Regions from separate parts of the Flavobacterium sp. NRK F10 genome, predicted to be linked through region 2. Evidence: riboswitches for the same ligand, from Rfam matches in the RefSeq annotation. Region 2 holds a riboswitch; the other holds the start of a gene.

Region 1 (8,967 bases), 580 kb from region 2:
TTGTATTTCGTGTTAAATAGGTTAGATAATCTGTTCCGTTGGAATTAGAATAATCTAAATTAATGTGGAGATCGGCATAGTTTTCTACTACTGGTAAAATAATATTTTCATTGGTTATTTGAAGATAAGCTTGGCTCTTCTTTTCGCTACAACTATAAAAAATAATTGTAAGTAAACAAATATATAAATATTTATGCATTTTTTTTTATTAAAAAGAGCCTTTGATGGGCTCTGATATTAAACTATTTTACACATCCACCACCACATATCGGATAACTGGTAGTGATTGGCTTCCAGCAACAACTTCCGTATAACTGGGATTGTTGGTTTGATGCCGGGTCATACCCCTGATAACATCTACAGCCGGCAGCTGTCGGTGCTAATCTTGAAGTGCTTGCATCGTCATAAATAATTAAATCGCCATACTCACTAAAACCATATACAACACCGTCGCTATTTAATAGGTCTTGTGCAAAAAAATTGCATGTAATGAATGCAATTAAAACAATAAGAGTTTTTTTCATAATTGAAAAATTAAAGAATAATAATTCAAATGTATTAAAAAAAATATCATTTTGTACAACTTTTTGTAGTATTTGATTATTTCTTTTTTTTACTATTTTTACTAACAAATAGCTATTATGTATTTCACCGACAAACGAAATATTACCCGTTGGTTTATTATCTCAGCCTCTTTTTTTATCGTAGTTCTTATCGTCTGGAATACGTATAATTTCTTTCAGATTTTTAAAAATGAAGAGCGAGTGCGAATGGAACTTTGGGCTACAGCTCAAAAGACGTTGGCAAATGCTAATGAATATACCGATGTGGAATTGCCTTTTCAGGTAATCAGTAAAAATAATACGATCCCTATGATCGTTACGGATACTACTAACAGAATTATCAATTTCGATAATATTGAACTTTCAGATTCTAATGATACAATTGCGTTGCAAGGATACCTTAATCAGATGAAATCGGAGAATCAGCCGATAAAAATGGAACTTTCTGCGCAGAATTATCAATTGGTGTATTACGGTAATTCACCTTTGTTGAATAAACTGAAATATTACCCGATAGCTTTATTACTGATCATTTTTTTGTTTGGAGCTGTGGTCTATAATTTTTACCGGGCGACTAAAATGGCGAGCCAAAACAAACTTTGGGCAGGTATGGCTAAAGAAACTGCTCATCAAATCGGAACCCCATTATCCTCTTTGATCGGTTGGGTTGAAATATTGAAAACGGAAAATGTAGATAAAGATATCGTTGATGAAATTGAAAAAGATGTCGGGCGTTTACAAACAATAACGGATCGTTTTTCAAAAATAGGAAGCGAGCCGGTTTTAGAACGATTGGATGTTATTGCAGAAACTCAAATGTCATTTGAATATTTGAAGAGCAGAGCTTCCAAACAAGTGAAATTTAGCTTTGAGGCTCCCGATTATCCTGTTTTTGCCAATATTAATCCGGCACTACATAGCTGGACCATTGAAAATCTGGTTAAGAATGCTATAGATGCCATGAAAGGAAAAGGTGAACTTCATGTTGAAATAGAAGACCTGCCGAATCAGATTCACATAAAGGTTACAGATACGGGAAAAGGAATTCCTAAAAATCAATTTCAAAAGATATTTGAACCGGGTTTTACAACTAAAAAAAGAGGTTGGGGATTAGGATTGTCTCTTACGAAACGGATAGTGGAGGATTACCATAAAGGAAAAATAAAAGTAGTGCATTCAGAAATAGGAAAAGGAACGACAATACAGGTAAGTTTGAGAAAGAGTCAGATACAGTAAATTAAAAAAGCCCTGCATAACATAAATGCAAGGCTTTTTTGATATGATATTCTTTCTCGTAGTTTATAGATTAGCACTTATTTTAGCAGCTAAATCTTCAAACTCTTCTTTTGTTAAATTCACTTTGCGTTGAAAACGCATATCATCCATGTCATGCAGAGGAATTAAATGAACGTGTACGTGCGGGACTTCCAGACCTACTACGGCAACTCCAATACGTTTACAAGGAATGGTTTTCTCAAGAGCTAAGGCAACTTTTCTGGAAAAAGCCATTAATCCCATATAATGTTCTTCTTCCATATCAAAAATCTTATCCACTTCTTGTTTCGGGATACATAAGGTATGCCCCTGAGTATTGGGATTGATATCTAAAAAAGCTAAATAATTGTCGTCTTCTGCAACTTTATAGCACGGAATTTCACCGTTTATTATTTTAGTAAATATAGAAGCCATGTTTATACCAGTTAATTAATCTCGTGTGATTTCTAAAATCTCAAATTTTAAAGCTCCGTTAGGAACCTGAACTTCAGCGACCTCTCCGACTTTTTTGCCTAACAGGCCTTTTCCGATAGGTGAAGTTACGGAAATTTTACCGGTTTTCAAATCGGCTTCACTCTCCGCTACTAAAGTATATTTCATTTCCATACCGTTAGCCTGATTTTTGATCTTAACGGTAGAAAGCACTAAAACTTTAGAAACATCCAGTTGAGATTCATCAATTAAGCGGGCATTCGCTAAAAGCTCCTCCATTTTGGCAATTTTCATTTCAAGTAACCCTTGTGCCTCTTTAGCGGCATCATATTCTGCATTTTCAGACAGGTCACCTTTATCTCGTGCTTCTGCAATAGCATCAGAAGCTTTTGGACGTTCCACGCTTTTCAAATATTCTAACTCGTCTCTTAATTTTTTTAATCCTTCTGCTGTATAATAAGATACTTTACTCATAACGTCATGTTTATATAAATAGAAAGAATCCCATTGTGGGATTCCTTAACGCAAATATAGTGAATTTTTTAATATTAATGTTAATCTTAACGCAAGGCAAAAATATTTAATTTAAATTTGTTACATCAAAATGATTAATATTTTATTGTTTATGAAGAAGAGTGTGTTATTGCTGTTTGCTGTTTTTTCTGTATTGTCTTGTACTAAAGACAGTTTTAATAATTCCAACCCCTATTTACCGAATTATGGTTTTTCTACAACACTGAATTTATCACTTCCGCAATATAATACCCTTTTATATCCGGCTAATGCAGTTTATGTCTTTACCGGTTCAGAAGGAGTTAGAGGAATTTTTGTATTTAATACCGGTTCCGGTTATGTAGCTTTTGATGCGGCATGTCCTAATCAGGAATTGAGTAGTTGCTCAACTATGAGCTTAGATGGTATTAAAGCTATTTGCCCTTGCGATGATGCCGAATATAGTTTATTTACAGGGCAATCACAAGGAAAAGAATATCCGATGAAACAATATAGAGTTGAAGTCCTAGATCAATATAGTCTAAGAGTTTATAATTAATAAAAAAAGGCTGTTAATTAAACAGCCTTTTTTGTATTAACTCTTAAAATTTAAGTGTAACACCCACTAATCCGTTGATTCCGGCTTGCGGGTAATAGCCGGTACCTTCAATGGTACTTACACTTCCCGGATTAGACCAGTCATCGTCATAAGTATAGAAGTAGCCGTTAGAGCTATATTTTGAATTCAATAGGTTATTAATAAGCGCTGTAAAAACAATTGATTTTAATCCTTTGTTTATTTTCCACTCATAAACAGCATTGAAATCAAGCGTTCCGTAAGCCTTCAACGCTGAAGCTTCAGAATCAATATTTCCCATATATTGTTTTCCTACATATTTACCTAAAAGGCTTAATTGTAAATTCTGAAGAGGTAAATAGTTCAGAGCTCCTGCCGATACGATTTTCGGAGAAAAAGCAATAGTGGTATTGCCTAAGTTTTTTAATTCGCCATCACGTTGGAAATAAAAATCAATATTTCTGTTATCGCTTAAAGTGGCATTTGCCTGAACATTGAATTTGTCAGTGATTTTTACTACGGATTCCACTTCAGCTCCTAAACGGTAACTTTTTCCTGAATTGGTAAAAATAGGCGAACCGGTGTCACTTAAAGCACCTGTCATAACTAACTGGTCAAGGTAGTACATGAAAAATCCATTGGCTGATAGTTTGAACTTAGAACTATTGTGTTTCCAGCCTAATTCAAAATCGTATAGGCGTTCCGGTTTGATGTTTTCATCTTCGTAATCACTTCTTCTGGGTTCTTTATTGGCTACTCCGGCAAAACCGTAGAAAGCATTTTTAGTGTTTAATTGGTAGTTTAAGCCAACTTTAGGGTTGAAGAAGTGAAATGTGTCATTAACATCGGCAAATTTATAAGAAGTAGCCTGATAGCCCACGTAGCGGTATTGTAGGTCTATAAAAACATTTAATTTGTTAAATTGTTGTGAAGCTTTAGCGTAGAAATTGACATCGTCTTTGTTACCGTAATTGCTATAATAACGACCTAAATCAGGAATTTCATATTGAGTCCAGACAACATCTCCGTAATGTTTTCCTAGGTAACGATTCGCAGCTCCGCCAAGTAAAATATCCGTTTTAGCTGTTTTGTAATTAGCTGAAAAAGTAGCTCCGAAGAAGTCATTATCTAGCCATCTTTTTCGGATATAGTTCATTGAAGAGATGGTGTTCCCGTTTACAGTGATGTCATCTAATCCGAAGAAAGACAGGTAAGAATCGTCCTCAAATAAAATGTTGGAGTAGTAATAATTGTCTATGTATTCTTCGTAATACCCTTTTCCTTTCGTATAATGTAAGGCGGTATTAGAGGTCCACTTTTCAGTCCACTTTTCAGTCCAGTGTAATTGAAAGTGGTTCTGCCAATAATTATCTGTCTGGTCGTTGTAATATCCTGTAATTTCCCCGTTATCATTCATCATAATTCCGGAAACGTTAAATTTTCTGCCAAAATCAAAATTGGGATTAGTAGCACGCAACCCTTCCATTGCCGCAGTGTCCTGTCCCCACCAAGCCTGATAGGTTTTTTCTTTTCCGCCGAAAGCGATCAGTTTAATCAGAGTATTTTCTTTCACATAATTGGCATTGAAAAGGTAGCCGAACATATTAGAGGATCCACGATCTACATAACCGTCAGATTCAATTTGCGAGATACGTCCGTTCATTTCAAAATTGCCGTGTAACCCTGTTCCGAACGACAAAGTATGTTTTTGCGTGCCGAATGATCCTACTGAATTAGCGATCTCTGCATGTGCTTTTTCCTGATAACTTTTGGTTTGCATATTCAGACTGGCTCCGAAGGCTCCGGCTCCGTTTGTAGAAGTTCCGACACCTCTTTGTAGCTGAACACTTTCTAAAGAAGATGCAAAGTCAGGTAGGTCAACAAAAAAAGATCCTTGACTTTCGCTGTCGTTAAAAGGGATACCGTTAAGCGTTACATTGATCCGGGAACCGTCAGATCCGCGAACTCTCATAGCGGTGTAACCTACTCCGTTTCCGGCATCGGTCGTAGTAACTACCGACGGTAAATAATTTAATAAAATAGGAATGTCTTGTCCTAAGTTCTTTGATTCGATTTCTTCTTCAGAAACATTTGTAAAAGTAATCGGGTTTTTGTCTTTTGCTCTAACTGCTGATACCGTTACTTCTTTTAAATCGGTGACTTTTGTTGTGTCTTTTGCTCTTTCCTGTGAAAATGAAACAGAAGAAACAAGAACAGCAGTTAAACTCAAAAGAGTTTTTGGGTTTGTGACTTTGTGCTTGGCACTTTTTGTGAATAATAATTTCATCCGTAATTAAAATTTACGAATAAAAGGGGTAATTACTCTTAGGTTACTATTAAAAATTGATACTCTTGCTGGTTGCATAACGTGAAAAATGAGCTTGCGCGCCTGCACATTTTTCCATAAAATGTAAAAATACATTTTCTCAATGCTCAGCTTTCCCTAAACAGCATTACCTGTTCTAGGTTCTATGGGTATGATCTCAGCTCTTTATTTTGAGCACCCCTTTGAGACGACGCAAAGATATAATTCTTTCGCCTAAAGTTCCAAGTTTATAGGTCTAAAAGTTTGGCTTCTTTCGGTTTGCCTTAATTTCAGATGATTTCTTTTTTGATTGTAGTCTTTTTTCTTGGGCAGATCGGGGTGTTTTAGTCGCTTTTCTGACTTTAGGTCTCTTCATACTTTTGGATAATAATTCCCAAAAGCGCTGAGTAACAATTCCTTTGTTTTTAAGTTGGCTCCGGTCTTCGTCACAGGATAAAATTAAAATTCCTTCCTGAGATATTTTTGTAGTCAGTTTTTCATGAAGTAATGCTTTTTCTTCAGCAGTAAGTCCCGAAGAATTTGGAACATCAAAATTTAAAACGACTTTTGTAGCTACTTTATTTACATTCTGACCTCCGGCGCCACTGCTTCTTACAGCTTTGAATCGTAACTCCTTTTGAATGTATTCTTTATTCATTTTCAGGTTGGTGAGCCGGTTTCAACAAATCGTTGATTGTTTTTACCGGATTGAAAGTAACCAATGGAACCTCTACGAAAATTGAGATCCAGCCTGCCATGGCGCCATTCCATAAACCGGGTAATTCATATGACTTTATAGGTTTTCCGTCTTTGTTTTTTTCTACGATAAAGCCGGTGTTATGATCAACAAATTGGGTAAGGTCAAACTTTTCACCTTTATAGTTTTTGATCCCGCAAATAATATCCACCGGATTAAAATGAGTAGCTTGCTGTGCAATAGCAAGTTGTTTTGGGCTACTGAAATCAATTTGAGAACTTTCCACAATCTGAAGTGAAATTTCTCCTTCTTCATTTTTAATCCAGAAAGGTCCTCCGCCCGGTTCTCCTTCATTTTTTACCATTCCGCAAATACGGATAGGTCTGTTAAGGAAAGATTGTAGCGTTTCAACCTTGTATTGTGTCTGGTATTTATAAAAATCTTTAGGCAGAACAATATTTAACTTTTGAGTAGCAAAACCGGTAATCTCATTGATTAGTTCTTCTGAAACGGATTGGTTTTCTAATTCTTTCAGATAGTAAAAGGTTTGAGCTTGTAGTTCCAGCAATACGCCGCCAAGTACTTTTTTGTATTCAAAAATGGGAATGATATGGTTTTGTGAAACGTTGTCAATATTTTTAATAAAAATAACATCTGCCTCTAAATCATTCAGGTTTTTGATAAGTGCTCCGTGTCCGCCGGGTCTGAAAAACAGATTGTTGTTTTCATCTCGAAACGGGGTGTTTTCAGGAGTCACAGCAATAGTGTCGGTAGATTCGCACTGAAAAGAAAAAGAAGTATCAATGTCCGGATATTGATTGCAAACCGAATGGAAGCTAGTCAGGTGTTCTTTTGAAATCGTAAAGTGTACCTGAGCTTTTTCATCTTCTTTTTGATAAAAAAGAGTTTCTCTGAAATGCTCTTCAATCGGAGTCAGGTTTTTGTCTTCTTTTGCATGAAAAGGCAAAACGCCCTTTGCTTTACTGGCAAAATCAAATTCGTTTTTATCTAATAACGTTTTTATTAAGTAGTAATTCTTTTCGTCATTCTCCAGTTGAATAAAATCAGGGTAAAGTTCACGTACTCTCGTTTTTAAGTCTCTGTAAAACGGAAATCGTTTAAGTCCGACCAGAAAGACGGACAGCTCGGTACATCGGGTTCGGTTAATATAAGCATTAACGGTTTCATTTCCTCTTCGGAAGTCGTTCAGGAATTCCAATAGAAACTTGAACATTCTGCTGGCTGCTCCTGATGCCGGAACAAATTTTAGAATGTTTTTTTGATTTTTACTGGTATCGAAAAGAGTACTGTACTTTTGTCGGTCTTCTTTGGAAAGAATCCAGATTCCGGATTCCGGTGTAGCAGGCTTAACCAGATTTATTTTAGAAATTCCATAAATAAAATATTCTAATTGTTGGTTTATTTTTTCAATAGAGATGCCTTTTTGGTCAAGTAATTCTATATCTTTTGGGGTAAATAATTCTTCCATTCTTTATATGCATAAATTGCTATAATCGTGAAAACCAGATATTGTATACTTGTTAGCGTGTATCCTTTGCAATAATACAATGGAACCGAAATAAAATCACCAATGATCCACAAGATCCAGTTTTCTACCTTGCGTTTTGCCATGAGCCACATTCCGACGAAAAAAAGACCGGTTGTGAATGTGTCAACATAAGCCGTCCAATTCGTAAATTTATTAAATAAATTGTAAATGACAATAACAAAAATACAGGTTAATAGAAATATAACGATAGATTTGTGAAAATCAGTGCGGTTCATTTGACTAATAGGGTAATCGTATTCTTTATCGTGTTTTTGAGTCCATAGAAACCAACCGTAGATGCTCATAGTGGAATAATAGAAGTTGATAAGCATGTCTCCGATCAACCCCCATTGCCAGAGCAAGTAAACATATAGAACGGTACTGACCAGACCGGTGGGATAAACGCCTATATGATTTTTCTTGGCTAAAAAAACACTAAGTAAGCCAAAGAAGATAGCAATAACTTCTAAGATGATAGCTTCTGTAGAATAATAACGATAAGGTTCAAATAGTGTTTCAAACATCAAAAAAAGTATTATCATTTTCAAAAGCGGTACCGATAACGACCATGTCGGCTCCAGCGTTAAAAACTTCTTCAATAGCATTTTTGGAACGAATGCCACCTCCCACAATTAACGGAATATTAAGGGCGTCTTTGACTCTTCGTATCATTTCTATAGGAACGGCGTGTTTGGCACCGCTTCCGGCTTCCAGATAGATTAGTTTTTTACCTAAATATTCTCCCGCTTTTGCAGTTTGGGAAACATACTCTATATTCTCTCTGCTTAGCGGTAGTGTTTGACTGACCCTTGCAACGGCAGTTTCTTTACCGCTTTCGATCAGTAAATAGCCGGTTGGAATAACTTCTAGTCGGGTTTGCTCTAAATAAGGAACAGATCTTACCTGATGTTCAATTAAATAATCGGGATTTCTTCCCGAAAGTAAACTTAAAAAGAGAATGCCGTCTGCTTGTGCTGAGATTTGCTGAAATCCGCCCGGAAACAGCAAAACGGGTAAATCACAATGTTTTTTTAATCCGCTGATTAAATCGTCCAGATTTTGTCCGTCAAAAGTGCT
Region 2 (8,967 bases):
ACCGCATTAATGTTTAAAAAAGGGAGACTGTTTTTTGTGGCTATTTGATTTAATTTCGCAAAATCATTTTCCAGATTTTCAAACCAGTTTCCTTCTTTAGCCAGTTCTCCGATGCTATCAATTAAAAGTGTGATCTGGTATTTATTTTGCTTGCTGAACGATTCGATTTTAGTTACGAAATCGTTTGAGAGAAAAGGCAAATAAAAATAGTAAAGAATAGTTTCGTTAGGCAGGTCAGAAAATAAGTCTTCTAAAGAGATATTTTCGTTCTCAATTGAAAAACGGATGCTTTCTGCTCCGCGGTTCAAAGTATCTTTGGCCTTTTCATTGGCTTTGTTTACATCGTGAACAAAGATTTTTTGCAGAATTTTAAAATCGGCTACATCTGTGGAAACCGTTACGTTATTTTCAAATTCGTCAACGTGGTAAAACGGTTTTACTTTAATACCTTCCGGACTTTCCCAAACGAGGGTTTCGTTGTAGTCGGCACCTTTAAGTTCAAACTGAATTTTTTGCTTCCATTCTTTAGAAGAAACGGCATTAAATTCGTTAAACAATTTTTTACTTTCCATAATCAATTAAGCTTGGTTTGTCTGTTAAAAATCAGATGTGTCGTCTTTAGGGTTGGTATCATCTTCATATTCTATGACGTAAACATCTTCATTCGCTCTTTTCATATAATATTTTTCGCGAGCATATTTTTCTATCTGATCAGCATTTTTTAATTTTTTAATTTTGATGCTGTCTTTTGTAATTTCTTTTTGGTAATAACTGATGTTATCCTCTAATTCCTCAATCTGTTTGTCTAAAACACGGCTTTCAAGGTAAGAGTAGTTATCCAGAAACAGTATCCAAAGAATGAACAGAACGGAGGCCAAAACATATCTGTTTCCTAAGTATTTAAGGAAAGGAAAATGGTTGACTATGTTCTTTAGTTTTTTCAATTAATGGATTCTTTGTTTGATTACGGCTCTTACAACGTCTATGGCAACCGTATTGTATTTGTCGTTAGGAATAATGATATCGGCAAAAGCCTTAGTGGGCTCAATGAATTGTTCGTGCATTGGTTTTAATGTGGTTTGGTAGCGGTTTAAAACTTCTTCCATATCTCTTCCTCTTTCGGCAATATCTCTTTTTAAGCGTCTGATCAGTCTTTCGTCTGAATCGGCATGAACGTATACTTTGATATCGAACATATCACGCAATTCAGGGTTGGTTAAGATCAGGATGCCTTCAACGATCATCACTTTTCTGGGATGTGTTACAATGCTATCATCTGTACGATCGTGTGTTACAAATGAATACACGGGCTGTTCAATGGTTTTTCCGGCTTTTAACTCTTTTAAGTGTTGAACTAATAAATCGAAATCAATTGCTCTCGGATGGTCAAAATTAATTTTTGTACGCTCTTCATAAGAGAGGTGGTGTGTTTCTTTATAATAAGAATCCTGAGAAATAATTCCAACTTCAGTGGACGGTAATTCGTTCATAATTTGGTGAACTACAGTAGTTTTTCCACTACCGGTTCCGCCGGCAATACCAATAATTAACATTCAGTGTTTTTATTTGTTATATACAAAGCAAAAATAACTAATTCTAAAATATAAAGCTTTACTTTTTATTTTTTTATGGTAAATTATTATAGTTCTAAGTGCTATATAGATTGAATTCAAAGAAGAAAGTGTGTAAATAATAAAAGACTTTCAGTACTGAAAGTCTTTTATTATTGGGAGCACTCTGTAGAAAGCAAATGATTAATTATATTGTTGTTGGGATCTTTTAATTTACTGGAGGAAAGCTATAATCAATTTCTCCTTTACTGTTGAGAAAATTAATTTTTGCGTTTCCTAATGAATCGACTAAGAGTTGAAGCCTTGTATTCCCTTGTCCGTCGCAAAGGTTTAGTATTGCAGATTTATTAGTATCTCTACCTATGAAAACCCGATTTGCAAATGCAGGATGTCCCTCGGTCGGCTCCATTAATTGTTTGATGGCTTGTTCTTTTTCAGTTTCTTCTAAAGAAGACTCTATTATTTCTTTGAATTTTGAATTCCATTCAGCAAAAATGGGCTTTTCTTGCCAATCATCTATATACAAACCGGTTTTCTTTGTTCCATTTTCATCTGAATATTGTAAATAAAGGACTTGGTTTTGATTGTATTGATCAAAAGAAAGATGACCATAAGCTTCATAGTTGTTGTTTAAAGTATCTGTTTTTCCGGCAAAAATGAGTCCTCCTGCCTCTGTTCCTTCTTCATTAAAAAAGATAATTCCTGTTCTATTTCCTCCTTGTAGACCAAAAGGTTTACCATACGACAGGGGAGCAGGAGACATTTCCTTATTAGATATGGTCATTCTGAGAGTTCCATCATTTTCTAAAACGTTTATTCTTTTTACACTTATTTCGTTAAAGGTTTGGTTTTTATCAGTATAGATTCTGAAAAATAGTCCAAAAATCAAAATCAAAGAAATAAATACAGAATATATAATTAAAAAAAGGATCTGCTTTTTTACCTTATAGAAATCGTTTTGTGAGTTCATTTATTGAGTTTAATTAAAATAGGAATACTATTTAAAGGTTGATTAAATCAAATAATTAATTATTGTCAGCGAAACTAAGAGAACATAGGAAATTGTTTTAGAAAAAAGATTTGAAGTATCCTTTTTTTAGGTTGAAAGTGACATTGAAGAGTATTTTTAAATTATTCACTCCTCTCTTTTTGAAAATTTTATGCTTTTTAGAAAAAGATCTAATAATATAAATAAAAAACGTCATTGCTGAAAGTTTTTTATCGTTGTGTACATTCTGAAGAAAGCAAATGATTAATTGTATGGTTTCAAAGCGGTTTTTATTTTACAGGAGTAGAGTGATTCGAATACCAGTAAAGTTTCTCCTGTCTGAAAAAATCTATTGTCTGTTCCAAATACCCTTGGAACTTTCTTTCAAACTGAAATGAGTATTCTCTCCGTTATTTCCAGAATTATAGTATTATTTATCTGAATGTAACTAAATGTCTTGTTGTAACTTTATAAGTTACTTCATTTCTTGAAATGTTTTTGCTTGTTGCCAAAAATAGGCATCCGTATATTGTCTTAAAATTATCCACAACTTAGGAGCATAAAGCAAAGCGATACGACGGTAAACGAAATACAAACATCAAATTCTAATGTCCCTTATACTGATGCTAAAACGGATCTTGATTTGACATTACGATTGCCAGAAGTCAGATATTGATTAAAAGAGAATTCTCAGTTAATAACGTTATCCCAATCTTCGTCTGATTATGTTAAATCTCGTTTGATGATGTTTTGCTGGTTAAGTGACACAATAATATTTTGTATATTTGTCTTCGCTTTAGGGGTATTCTGAAAAGAATTGAGAGAGTCCCTTTGAACCTGATACGGCTTACACCGACGTAGGGAAAAGCAAAAAAAGACTTCTTGTACAAAAGTTGTTTCTTTCTTTTGTTTTCAGTTTTTTCCTAAAGCTATTTTTACCTCATAAATAGATTATTACAATGGAAAAAACACTTTGGGAATACATTCAATCAGTAAAAGATCAATCTCCGTTAATACACAATATTACCAACTATGTGGTGATGAACAATACGGCCAATGCTTTACTTGCGGTTGGTGCTTCTCCTGTAATGGCTCATGCAAAATCTGAAATTAAAGATATGGCAAGTATTGCCAGTGCTGTATTAATTAACATTGGTACGCTGGATGAATATTGGTCTGAAGTGATGTTGATAGCAGCGAAAGCAGCCCATACTTTAAACAAGCCTTGGGTGCTCGACCCTGTAGGCGCCGGAGCAACACCTTATAGAAATGAAATCCTCCAAAAACTATTACAATACCGCCCTACGGTAATTAGGGGGAATGCGTCTGAAATATTAGCTCTTGCCAAATCGAACTCATCTGTCACGAAAGGAGTAGATAGTATTGCTTTAAGTAATGAAGCTGTTCAGGCAGCTCGTGATTTAGTAAATGATTATGGAGCAATTGTTTGTATTTCAGGAGCAACAGATATTATTTTGAATGACAGTGGGCAAATCTACTTTATTAAGAATGGTCACCCTATGATGACCAAAGTGACAGGACTGGGATGTACTGCTTCAGCTTTAACAGCTGCTTTTATTGCTGTAGCAGAAAACAAAACAGAAGCAACCACCGCGGCTATGGCTTTACTGGGTATAGCGGGTGAACTCGCCGAAAAACAGTCTTCCGGACCGGGAAGTCTGCAAATGAATCTATTGGATAAATTATATGCTGTAACAGAAACCGAATTTAGCGGATACCTTAAAGTTGCAATGGAATGAAAGAACAATCCACATTCCCATATAAACTCTATTTAGTTATTTCCCAAGCGGATTGTAGCGACCGAAATTTTCTTACTGTTGCAGAACAGGCTATTTTGGGCGGTGTAGATATCATCCAACTAAGGGAAAAGAATGATGAAACGGATATATTTGTTCGCAAGGCATTCCAACTAAAAGAAATCACCGATAAATATCAAATTCCTCTTATTATCAATGATGATTTTGAAGTCGCAAAAGAAGTAGAAGCTACCGGCATACACGTAGGAAACACAGATATTGCCCCTGTTGAGGTTAAAAAACAATGGTGTAAAGTCAAACAAATAGGTTATTCCATAGAATCTATTGATCAATTGGAAAATGAACAAACGGTCGTTGCCGATTATTTGGGTATTAGTCCCATTTTTAAAACATCGACCAAAACCGATACCATTACTGAATGGGGACTTGAGGGAATCAGAACAATAAGAAAGCTTACAGATAAACCTTTGGTTGCTATAGGCAATATCCATCGACATAATGTAAAATCTGTAATAAATGCCGGAGCAGATTGTATTGCTGTGGTTTCTGCGATATGTGGTGCAACCGACCCTCAAAAAGCAGCATATGAATTAAAAAATGAAATCTTAAAATGAAAAAATATCAATACCCTTCCGTATTAACCATTGCAGGTTTTGACGGTAGTGGTAGTGCGGGAATTCAGGCGGATATTAAGACCATCTCAGCTTTAGGCTGTTATGCGACCTCTGTTTTAACTGCACTACCTGTACAGAACACACAAGGTGTAAAAAATATATTTCCCATTCCTATAAAAGCGGTAGCCGAACAGCTCGAAACCGTTATGGAAGATATTGTTCCCAATGCCATAAAAATAGGTATGGTACATACCCCGGAACTGGTTGATGTTATTGTGCAAACATTGCAAAAACATAGTCAAATTCCTGTCGTGTTCGATCCTGTAATGGTGGCTACCAGTGGTCATCGCCTTATCGAGGAAGAAACGATTAACGTTATTATCGAAAAGCTATTGCCCATTGCAGATATTATTACTCCTAATATGGATGAGGCAGCTATTCTTGCTCAGATGGAAGTAGAGACCTTAGACGATATGCAGTTGGCCGTAGAGCGTATCAAAAAAATGGGGTGTAAAAATATCTTGTTGAAAGGAGGTCATCAAAAAACAACAATTATTACTTCGTTGTTGTTAGATGGGGAAAATAATTATCATTCCTTTGAATTTAATAAAATTGAAACCCGCAATACACACGGTTCAGGTTGTACTTTGTCTTCCGCCATAGCTGTATTTCTGGCTTTAGAGAAAAATATGTATGAGGCTGTGGAACTTGGTCAGCAATATGTGTATAATGCTATAAAATATGGTGCCGATACACAAACCGGAAAAGGAAACGGCCCTTTAAATCACTTTTTTAATCCCAAAAAACTTATTAAAAATGAAATGGTCTGAAAAAACTTGGCTATCTATTGACGGAATTTATGAATCTATTCTCAAAATGCCTTTTATTGAAGAGTTATCAGACGGTAGCCTTCCTATGCATAAATTTCAGTTTTATATGTTACAAGATTCTTTATATCTGGAACATTTCGGAAGAGCTCTTGCTCTTATCGGAGCCAAAGCCTATCATATTAACGATACGTTAGCATATATACGGTTTGCAGAAAATGCCATTGTGGTAGAAAACGCATTGCACGAATCCTATTTTAAAGATTTCAGGGTATCCGATAAAGGAATTATTCAGCCTGCGTGCCATCATTATACTCATTTCTTAAAAAGTACCGCGGCTTTTGAAACAGTTGAAGTGGCTATGGCTGCAACATTACCATGCTTTTGGATTTATAAAAATGTGGGAGAATATATCCATGCCCGCTACCAATCTTCTAATAACCCTTTTGAGAAGTGGATTGCAACGTATGGTGGAGAAGATTTTACTGAAGCTGTAAACAAGGCGGTAGCAATTTGCGATAGAGCTGCTCAAAATACGACTCCTGCAATTAGACAAAAGATGACCGAAGCCTTTATTACAGCATCTCGTATGGAATATCAGTTTTGGGATGCCGCTTATAAAATGAAGCGGTGGGAATCGTAAGTAATAACTTCAAAAAATTGAATAATAATGGAATTTAGTTTAAAACGAACAATCGAAATATTAGAAACAACTCCTTTTGTAATAGAATCCTACCTACTCAGGCTATCTAAAGAGTGGGTAGAAAATAACGAAGGGAAAGATACCTGGAGTCCGTATGATGTTCTCGGGCATTTGATCCACGGTGAAAAAACAGATTGGATGGTACGTATCAATATAATTTTAAGTGAATCGGAAAACAAACTTTTTAAATCATTTGACCGGTTTGCTCAGTTAAAAGAAGAACAAAATCTACCGATAGAAAAAATAATTTTAGAATTCAAAAACTTGAGAAAGAAGAATCTAGCTGAGTTAGCTTCTTTACATATCACAGAAAGAGACTTAAGCCGTATCGGAGTCCATCCGGAATTAGGAGAAGTAAGTCTTCAACAATTATTAGCTACTTGGGCAGTGCATGATTTAGGCCACATAGCCCAAATTTCACGTGTCATGGCAAAACAATATGTTAAAGAAGTTGGTCCTTGGGAAGCATATTTGGGTATTTTGAAAAAATAAAACCGGACAAGATGAATCGTAAAGACAACAAAGCCGTGATTTTTGATATGGATGGTGTTATAATTGATACCGAAAATATTTGGAAACAGGCAGAAGAAGAAGTTTTTTCGTCGCTCGGAGTGAAGGTAAGTGAAGCATACACTAAAATAACCCAATCGATGACAACTGCTGAAGTTACTCAATTTTGGTATGAAAAGTTTCCCTGGCAACAAACGAGTTTACAGGAAGTGGAGCAAAGGGTTGTATCAAGGGTTGTTGAACTAATTCAATCAGAAACGTGTTTAATAAAAGGGGTGAAAGTTTTTATTGAGAGGTTAAAATCTGAAAATTATAAAATTGGATTAGCAACCAATTCACCTTATGCAATTATTCCAATTGTTTTAGAAAAGTTAAAAATCACACATTTATTTGATACCGTTTCTTCGGCAGAATTTGAAAAAAACGGAAAGCCGGATCCCGCAATTTATATTACCACAGCTAAAAAGTTAGGCGTAAAACCTAAGAACTGTTTCGTTATTGAAGATTCATATTCGGGAATGCTTGCTGCCAAGAATGCAGGAATGTCAGTTGCTGCTTTCACAAATGGAAATAGGAACGTAACCTTTGAAATAGCAGATTGTAGTATCAATAGTTTTGAAGAGGATAAGGTGACCATAATAATTCAGTTCTTACGATAGTCTAAAAACCAAAAGCCTTGTAAATCATGCAATTTACAAGGCTTTAATTGATTTTCGTCGGGGTGGCAGGATTCGAACCTGCGACCTCCTGGTCCCAAACCAGGCGCGATGACCGGGCTACGCTACACCCCGAAAATTGTGAGTGCAAATATATAGCTAATTTTTAATTTACAAAATGTTTTTTGAAATAAAATCAATTTATTTTGTCATAATGAATTCTAATCAAATTTTAAGGAATTTTTCTTTCGAATAGTTTAAATTTGCTTCTCTAATAAAAAAATGAATTATGGCTGATACAATAGAAAAAGTAAAATGCTTAATAATAGGTTCAGGCCCTGCAGGTTATACAGCCGCTATTTATGCGGCGAGAGCTAATATGAATCCGGTGTTATACCAAGGGCAACAGCCGGGAGGACAGTTGACCACAACTAATGATGTAGAAAATTTCCCGGGGTATCCGGATGGAATTTCGGGACCGGAAATGATGATTCAATTACAGGCTCAGGCTAAACGTTTCGGAACAGATATTCGTGACGGTTGGGTTACTAAAGTTGATTTTTCGGCTGCTCCGCATAAAATTTGGGTTAATGAAACAACAGAGATCCATGCTGATACGGTAATCATTTCTACAGGAGCATCTGCAAAGTATTTAGGTTTACCGTCAGAACAACATTATTTGCAACTCGGAGGTGGTGTTTCTGCTTGTGCGGTTTGTGATGGTTTTTTCTATAGAAATCAGGAAGTAGTGATCGTTGGAGCAGGGGATAGTGCTTGTGAAGAAGCTCATTATTTATCGAAAATTTGTAAAAAAGTAACCATGTTGGTTAGAAGTGATAAATTCAGAGCTTCCAGAATTATGGAAGAGCGCGTTCGCAAAACAGAGAATATTGAAATTTTATTGAATACAGAAACAGAAGAGGTTTTGGGTGATGGTAATGTTGTAACCGGAGTTAAAGCAAAGAACAGAGCTTCCGGAAACATAACTGAAATTACGGCAACAGGTTTCTTTGTAGCTATCGGACACAAACCTAATACAGATATTTTTGCTGATTATTTAAAATTAGACGAAACGGGATATATTGTTAATGAATGCGGAAGTACAAAAACAAATGTTCCTGGGGTGTTTGTTGCCGGTGATGCCGCTGACCATGTTTACAGACAAGCAATTACTGCAGCCGGAACAGGATGTATGGCAGCACTGGATGCTGAGCGTTATTTAGCTTCTAAAGAGTAAAGTTAATCTGAAATTTATAAACAAAGAATCCAGCATATAGCTGGATTTTTTTTATGAAGATAGTATCACTATTTTTCTTTTTT

What was found. Region 2 has a riboswitch for thiamine pyrophosphate ahead of thiM (hydroxyethylthiazole kinase). Riboswitches for the same ligand answer to the same signal wherever they lie in the genome.
Region 1: it holds a riboswitch for thiamine pyrophosphate, as region 2 does, so the genes downstream of both, NHF50_RS08495 (TonB-dependent receptor) here and thiM (hydroxyethylthiazole kinase) in region 2, are expected to answer to the same signal.

Annotation. Positions count from the first base shown of each region.
Region 1 is NZ_JAMXLC010000001.1:1,853,725-1,862,691, forward strand. Features, by position in the region: gene NHF50_RS08465 (DUF4221 family protein) at 1-199, opposite strand, end outside; gene NHF50_RS08470 (hypothetical protein) at 243-524, opposite strand; gene NHF50_RS08475 (PAS domain-containing sensor histidine kinase) at 642-1,799, shown strand; gene NHF50_RS08480 (HIT family protein) at 1,863-2,252, opposite strand; gene greA (transcription elongation factor GreA) at 2,268-2,744, opposite strand; gene NHF50_RS08490 (hypothetical protein) at 2,896-3,321, shown strand; gene NHF50_RS08495 (TonB-dependent receptor) at 3,365-5,626, opposite strand; TPP riboswitch at 5,760-5,857, opposite strand; gene arfB (alternative ribosome rescue aminoacyl-tRNA hydrolase ArfB) at 5,901-6,302, opposite strand; gene NHF50_RS08505 (DUF4301 family protein) at 6,295-7,830, opposite strand; gene pnuC (nicotinamide riboside transporter PnuC) at 7,800-8,414, opposite strand; gene NHF50_RS08515 (geranylgeranylglyceryl/heptaprenylglyceryl phosphate synthase) at 8,407-8,967, opposite strand, start outside.
Region 2 is NZ_JAMXLC010000001.1:2,434,477-2,443,443, forward strand. Features, by position in the region: gene NHF50_RS10965 (methylmalonyl-CoA mutase subunit beta) at 1-572, opposite strand, end outside; gene NHF50_RS10970 (septum formation initiator family protein) at 597-944, opposite strand; gene udk (uridine kinase) at 945-1,553, opposite strand; gene NHF50_RS10980 (hypothetical protein) at 1,780-2,541, opposite strand; TPP riboswitch at 3,348-3,440, shown strand; gene thiM (hydroxyethylthiazole kinase) at 3,519-4,319, shown strand; gene thiE (thiamine phosphate synthase) at 4,316-4,951, shown strand; gene thiD (bifunctional hydroxymethylpyrimidine kinase/phosphomethylpyrimidine kinase) at 4,948-5,781, shown strand; gene tenA (thiaminase II) at 5,768-6,421, shown strand; gene NHF50_RS11005 (DinB family protein) at 6,449-6,973, shown strand; gene hxpB (hexitol phosphatase HxpB) at 6,985-7,650, shown strand; tRNA gene NHF50_RS11015 (tRNA-Pro) at 7,708-7,782, opposite strand; gene trxB (thioredoxin-disulfide reductase) at 7,937-8,884, shown strand; gene NHF50_RS11025 (GIN domain-containing protein) at 8,953-8,967, opposite strand, start outside.